DNA from 2 places in the Bacillus sp. DTU_2020_1000418_1_SI_GHA_SEK_038 genome. Region 1 is predicted to be linked to the other one. Evidence: a T-box and tRNA genes for the amino acid it is inferred to sense, from the RefSeq annotation. Region 1 holds a T-box; the other holds one or more tRNA genes.

Region 1 (3,481 bases):
GGAATTAAATTATCTAATAATTGTGATAAAATGAGGCCTAGGATGAATGATTATAAAATTTTTGTGAACATTTTTTCTGGAAATCTGGAACAGTTAATTAGTAGCTTGCCTTATGGGGATCGTACCATTAGTAGTCGTATTAATTATTTCATTCATTTTCCATGATTCATTGAAACAATCAGCACTTATTATTGCGTTATTAGGCGGAGTAATCGCAACGTATATATTAAACAGAAAATATTTCAAAAACTTTTGGAATGCAGTATCAGAGGGAACACTGGGTGCATTAATCGCAATTGGAAATACAGCTGCAGTCGTTGGATTTGGTGGAGTAGCAAAGGCAGTTCCTGCATTTACGACAGCTGTTGACTTTATGACAAGTATTCCAGGCAGTCCATTAATTGGTGGAGCAATCGCGGTCAGTGTCATTGCGGGTATGACAGGATCAGCTTCTGGAGGCCAAGCGATTGCCTTGCCGCTGTTGGCTCCGCACTATATGGATATGGGAGTTAACCCAGAGGCATTGCACAGAGTGGCTGCCATTTCCTCTGGAGCATTGGACTCTCTCCCTCATAATGGCTATGTTGTTACAACAGTCCGTGCCATTTGTGGTGAAACTCATCAGGATGCCTATTGGGGAGTTGGCGCATTAACCGTTATTGTTCCGACAATCGGAGTTGCGATTGCCATTATCTTATTCTCGCTAGGATTAGGAGTATAGCGGGGTCTAGGGGAGAGGTTCATTGTCCCTAAATGATATAGGGACAATCAGCCTGTCCTTCTGTCACACACTGTTTAGCAACTGAAAGGAGTCTCTTTATGGTTCAGGGAAAAGTAGTCTTTATAACAGGTGCAGCACAAGGAATCGGCATTGAGATTGGAAAGAAGTTTGGTGCAGCTGGAGCGAAAATTGTCTTAACTGATGTTCAAGAAGAACTGGTGAAGAAAGCGGCATCGGCATTGCAAAAAGAAGGATTTGAAGCAATTGGCCTGAAATGTGATGTGACGATAGAAAGTGAGATTCAATCATGCCTTCAGGAAACGGTACTGCATTATGGAAGATTAGATGTTCTATTAAATAATGCAGGCTTGCAGCATGTATCCTATATTGAGGATTTTCCAACCGAGAAATTTGAATTTATGATAAAAGTCATGCTCACGGCACCTTTTATTGCCATTAAACATGCTTTGCCAATTATGAAAAAGCAGCAATTTGGGAGAATTATTAATATGGCCTCTATCAATGGCCTTGTAGGATTTGCGGGAAAAGCGGCATACAATAGTGCGAAGCATGGAGTTATCGGCTTAACGAAAGTAGCAGCTTTGGAAACAGCAGCTCACGGCATTACAGTCAATGCGATTTGCCCCGGCTATGTTGATACAGCTCTTGTCCGAAATCAGCTAAATGATTTAGCAAAAACAAGAAAGGTCCCACTTGAAAAGGTGTTAGAGGAAGTAATTTTTCCATTAGTGCCTCAAAAAAGGCTTTTGTCTGTTGAAGAGATAGCGGATTATGCTATTTTCCTAGCAAGTGAATCTGCAAGAGGGGTGACTGGGCAGGCCATCGTGATTGATGGGGGATATACAGTTCAATAGATTATGAGGGGACAGTTGTGTGATGTCCCCTTTAATTTTTTTAAAATTCATTCACATATTCTTATTTCCCACATATCCTACATATTAAAATTTTCGAAATTAAGTATACCTTTCTTGAATTAGGGAATTGTCTAGCTCCAGTGCCTAGCCCCTCGAGGTCATAAGTCAATCTGACAAGAAGGTTAAAGAACAACCTTCCTGCCAGCTTGCCTTATGCTTGTCGGGGCTGACAAGGCACCTCCGCTTTTCGTATCTACTTGCATCTTGGCGGGAAATTTAATACAATAGCACTAATATATATTTATATGCTAAGAAAAGGAGCAGTAATGGATTGAACCTGATGGTAGAGAGTTGACGGGTGGTGCAAGTCAACCGGGGAAACCATGAACTCGCCTTTGAGCAGCAAGTGTGAACTGATAGTAATGCTTGCCGTACTCCGCGTTAAGGATAATGAAGCGAGTGACTTTGTCACTAATGTGGGTGGTACCGCGGGAGATTATACATAATCCTCTCGTCCCTTTATTGGGATGGGAGGTTTTTTCGATTTTTTTTCGAAATATTTCTATAATTTTCATTTAGGAGGAACATGTGATGAGCTTCAATCATCAAGAGATTGAGAAAAAGTGGCAAACGGTCTGGGAAGAAAGTAAAACGTTTAAGACGAGTGAAGATAAAGGAAAGCGCAAATTTTACGCACTTGATATGTTTCCATATCCATCTGGAGCTGGACTTCATGTCGGCCATCCAGAAGGATATACGGCAACGGATATCCTTTCGCGCATGAAGCGGATGCAAGGCTATAATGTCCTTCATCCGATGGGCTGGGATGCATTCGGTCTTCCTGCCGAGCAATACGCATTAGATACAGGAAACGATCCAGCTGAATTTACGGCAAAGAATATCAATACATTCCGCCGTCAAATTAAAGCACTAGGATTCTCTTATGATTGGGATCGTGAAGTGAATACGACTGATCCTGAGTATTATAAATGGACACAATGGATTTTCTTAAAGCTTTATGAAAAAGGTCTTGCTTATATTGATGAAGTAGCAGTGAACTGGTGCCCAGCACTTGGAACAGTTTTAGCAAACGAAGAAGTTATTGACGGTAAAAGTGAGCGCGGCGGCCATCCAGTTGAGCGCAGACCAATGAGACAATGGGTATTAAAAATAACTGCCTATGCAGATCGTTTACTTGAGGATCTTGATTTACTAGACTGGCCGGAAAGCCTTAAAGATATGCAGCGTAACTGGATCGGCCGTTCAGAAGGGGCAGAAGTAACCTTCCAAATTGAGGGTCATGAAGGAACATTTAAAGTATTTACGACTCGCCCTGATACGCTTTTTGGTGCAACCTATGCAGTACTTGCTCCAGAGCATGATTTAGTCGATGAAATTACGACTGAAGAGCAGCGTGCCGCAGTTCAAGGCTATTTAGATAAGGTTAAGATGAAAAGTGACCTTGAAAGAACAGATTTAGCAAAAGAAAAGACAGGTGTTTTCACAGGAGCCTATGCTGTTAACCCGGCAAATGGCGAAAAAATGCCAATTTGGATTGCAGATTATGTATTAGCAAGCTACGGTACCGGTGCTATTATGGCAGTACCTGCTCATGACGAACGCGACCATGAATTTGCAAAGCAATTTGGCTTGCCGATTGTAGAAGTTGTTGCTGGCGGAAATGTGGAGCAAGAGGCTTATGTTGGCGATGGTGAGCATGTTAATTCTGAATTCTTAAATGGCATGAATAAGGAAGAGGCTATTGCAAATATGATTGCATGGCTTGAAGAAAAAGGACTTGGCACAAAAAAGGTAACTTATCGCCTGCGCGATTGGTTATTTAGCCGCCAGCGCTATTGGGGAGAGCCGATTCCAATAATTCATT
Region 2 (3,481 bases), 1.1 Mb from region 1:
CTACCAGGGTATCTAATCCTGTTCGCTCCCCACGCTTTCGCGCCTCAGCGTCAGTTACAGACCAGAGAGTCGCCTTCGCCACTGGTGTTCCTCCACATCTCTACGCATTTCACCGCTACACGTGGAATTCCACTCTCCTCTTCTGCACTCAAGTCCCCCAGTTTCCAATGACCCTCCACGGTTGAGCCGTGGGCTTTCACATCAGACTTAAAGGACCGCCTGCGCGCGCTTTACGCCCAATAATTCCGGACAACGCTTGCCACCTACGTATTACCGCGGCTGCTGGCACGTAGTTAGCCGTGGCTTTCTGGTTAGGTACCGTCAAGGTACCGGCAGTTACTCCGGTACTTGTTCTTCCCTAACAACAGAGTTTTACGATCCGAAAACCTTCATCACTCACGCGGCGTTGCTCCGTCAGACTTTCGTCCATTGCGGAAGATTCCCTACTGCTGCCTCCCGTAGGAGTCTGGGCCGTGTCTCAGTCCCAGTGTGGCCGATCACCCTCTCAGGTCGGCTACGCATCGTTGCCTTGGTGAGCCATTACCTCACCAACTAGCTAATGCGCCGCGGGCCCATCTGTAAGTGATAGCCGAAGCCATCTTTCAGCTTTCCTACATGAGTAGAAAAGAATTATCCGGTATTAGCTCCGGTTTCCCGAAGTTATCCCAGTCTTACAGGCAGGTTGCCCACGTGTTACTCACCCGTCCGCCGCTAACTTTTGGGAGCAAGCTCCCGCAAGTTCGCTCGACTTGCATGTATTAGGCACGCCGCCAGCGTTCGTCCTGAGCCAGGATCAAACTCTCCAATAAATTGTGAGTTGATTAGCTCATAAATGTCTTTTTAAAAAAAGACTAAAAGTTAAACGTTGACGTTTTTGTTCGTTCAGTTTTCAAAGAACTATCTTGTCGCTTAAGGCGACTTTTCAATAATACTACGTTTTTTAAACGGTGTCAATAACTTTTTTGAATCTTTTTGGTGGAGCCTAGCGGGATCGAACCGCTGACCTCCTGCGTGCAAGGCAGGCGCTCTCCCAGCTGAGCTAAGGCCCCAAAAATAATGGTCGGGAAGACAGGATTCGAACCTGCGACCCCTTGGTCCCAAACCAAGTGCTCTACCAAGCTGAGCTACTTCCCGAAAATGGCGCGCCCGAAAGGAGTCGAACCCATAACCTTCTGATCCGTAGTCAGACGCTCTATCCAATTGAGCTACGGGCGCATTCTTTAATTTAAATGGTGCCGAGGACCGGAATCGAACCGGTACGGTAGTCACCTACCGCAGGATTTTAAGTCCTGTGCGTCTGCCAGTTCCGCCACCCCGGCATTTTTTTGGAGCGGAAGACGGGATTCGAACCCGCGACCCCCACCTTGGCAAGGTGGTGTTCTACCACTGAACTACTTCCGCTTATCTTTATGAATGCGGGTGAAGGGAGTCGAACCCCCACGCCTCGCGGCGCCAGATCCTAAGTCTGGTGCGTCTGCCAATTCCGCCACACCCGCATATATAAATGGTGAGCCATGAAGGACTCGAACCTTCGACCCTCTGATTAAAAGTCAGATGCTCTACCGACTGAGCTAATGGCTCGTATAAGTTTCAAAAACAGTGCCGGCCAGAGGACTCGAACCCCCAACCTACTGATTACAAGTCAGTTGCTCTACCAATTGAGCTAGGCCGGCATATATAATATTTAGCTCTAATTTAGTTACTGCTAATAAATGTGCTCCAAAGCCCTGCGGTCTTTGCCGCAGATTTTAAAAGTTTGCCATTCGAGGGGTAAAGCTTCGTTGTTGCAAGCTTTTAAAATCCTCTACCAATTGAGCTAGGCCGGCATAATCATGGTGGAGGATGACGGGATCGAACCGCCGACCCTCTGCTTGTAAGGCAGATGCTCTCCCAGCTGAGCTAATCCTCCATTTATTAAAGCCTAGCGGCGTCCTACTCTCACAAGGGGACAGCCCCTAACTACCATCGGCGCTGAAAAGCTTAACTTCCGTGTTCGGGATGGGAACGGGTGTGACCTTTTCGCTATCGCCACTAGACCTATTTTATTGAGGTTTGTTCCCTCAAAACTAGATAATGCTGAAGAAGTTATTCGAGTAATCATACTAAATGTGGTTAAGTCCTCGACCGATTAGTATTTGTCAGCTCCACGTGTCGCCACGCTTCCACCTCAAACCTATCAACCTGATCATCTTTCAGGGGTCTTACTAGCTTGACGCTATGGGAAATCTCATCTCGAGGGGGGCTTCATGCTTAGATGCTTTCAGCACTTATCCCGTCCGCACATAGCTACCCAGCTATGCCTTTGGCAAGACAACTGGTACACCAGCGGTGCGTCCATCCCGGTCCTCTCGTACTAAGGACAGCTCCTCTCAAATTTCCTGCGCCCACGACGGATAGGGACCGAACTGTCTCACGACGTTCTGAACCCAGCTCGCGTACCGCTTTAATGGGCGAACAGCCCAACCCTTGGGACCGACTACAGCCCCAGGATGCGATGAGCCGACATCGAGGTGCCAAACCTCCCCGTCGATGTGGACTCTTGGGGGAGATAAGCCTGTTATCCCCGGGGTAGCTTTTATCCGTTGAGCGATGGCCCTTCCATGCGGAACCACCGGATCACTAAGCCCGACTTTCGTCCCTGCTCGACTTGTAGGTCTCGCAGTCAAGCTCCCTTATGCCTTTACACTCTTCGAATGATTTCCAACCATTCTGAGGGAACCTTTGGGCGCCTCCGTTACTCTTTAGGAGGCGACCGCCCCAGTCAAACTGCCCACCTGACACTGTCTCCCGCCCCGATCAGGGGCGCGGGTTAGAATTTCAATACAGCCAGGGTAGTATCCCACCAATGCCTCCACCGAAGCTGGCGCTCCGGCTTCCAAGGCTCCTACCTATCCTGTACAAGCTGTACCGAAATTCAATATCAGGCTACAGTAAAGCTCCACGGGGTCTTTCCGTCCTGTCGCGGGTAACCTGCATCTTCACAGGTACTATAATTTCACCGAGTCTCTCGTTGAGACAGTGCCCAGATCGTTACGCCTTTCGTGCGGGTCAGAACTTACCTGACAAGGAATTTCGCTACCTTAGGACCGTTATAGTTACGGCCGCCGTTTACTGGGGCTTCAATTCAGAGCTTCGCTTGCGCTAACCCCTCCTCTTAACCTTCCAGCACCGGGCAGGCGTCAGCCCCTATACTTCGCCTTGCGGCTTCGCAGAGACCTGTGTTTTTGCTAAACAGTCGCCTGGGCCTATTCACTGCGGCTCATCCGGGCTATTCACCCAAATGAGCACCCCTTCTCCCTAAGTTACGGGGTGATTTTGCCGAGTTCCTTAACGAGAGTTCTCTCGCTCACCTTAGGATTCTCTCCTCGCCTACCTGTGTCGGTTTGCGGTACGGGCACCTTTTCCCTCGCTAGAGGCTTTTCTTGGCAGTGTGGATTCAGGAACTTCGGTACTATATTTCCCTCGCTATCACAGCTCAAGC

The links. The T-box of region 1 lies ahead of leuS (leucine--tRNA ligase). A T-box ahead of a tRNA ligase gene usually reads a tRNA of that ligase, here a tRNA-Leu.
Region 2: it has a tRNA-Leu gene. The T-box ahead of leuS (leucine--tRNA ligase) is inferred to sense a tRNA for this amino acid. The anticodon was not compared.

The regions. Positions count from the first base shown of each region.
Region 1 covers NZ_CP135435.1:3,479,438-3,482,918, reverse strand. The annotation lists partial or broken gene RRV45_RS17370 (GntP family permease) at 110-721, shown strand; gene RRV45_RS17365 (3-hydroxybutyrate dehydrogenase) at 820-1,596, shown strand; T-box leader at 1,898-2,118, shown strand; gene leuS (leucine--tRNA ligase) at 2,188-3,481, shown strand, end outside.
Region 2 covers NZ_CP135435.1:95,065-98,545, reverse strand. The annotation lists rRNA gene RRV45_RS00510 (16S ribosomal RNA) at 1-809, opposite strand, end outside; tRNA gene RRV45_RS00505 (tRNA-Ala) at 974-1,049, opposite strand; tRNA gene RRV45_RS00500 (tRNA-Pro) at 1,058-1,134, opposite strand; tRNA gene RRV45_RS00495 (tRNA-Arg) at 1,139-1,215, opposite strand; tRNA gene RRV45_RS00490 (tRNA-Leu) at 1,231-1,319, opposite strand; tRNA gene RRV45_RS00485 (tRNA-Gly) at 1,327-1,401, opposite strand; tRNA gene RRV45_RS00480 (tRNA-Leu) at 1,415-1,496, opposite strand; tRNA gene RRV45_RS00475 (tRNA-Lys) at 1,506-1,581, opposite strand; tRNA gene RRV45_RS00470 (tRNA-Thr) at 1,601-1,673, opposite strand; tRNA gene RRV45_RS00465 (tRNA-Val) at 1,834-1,909, opposite strand; rRNA gene rrf (5S ribosomal RNA) at 1,920-2,036, opposite strand; rRNA gene RRV45_RS00455 (23S ribosomal RNA) at 2,109-3,481, opposite strand, start outside.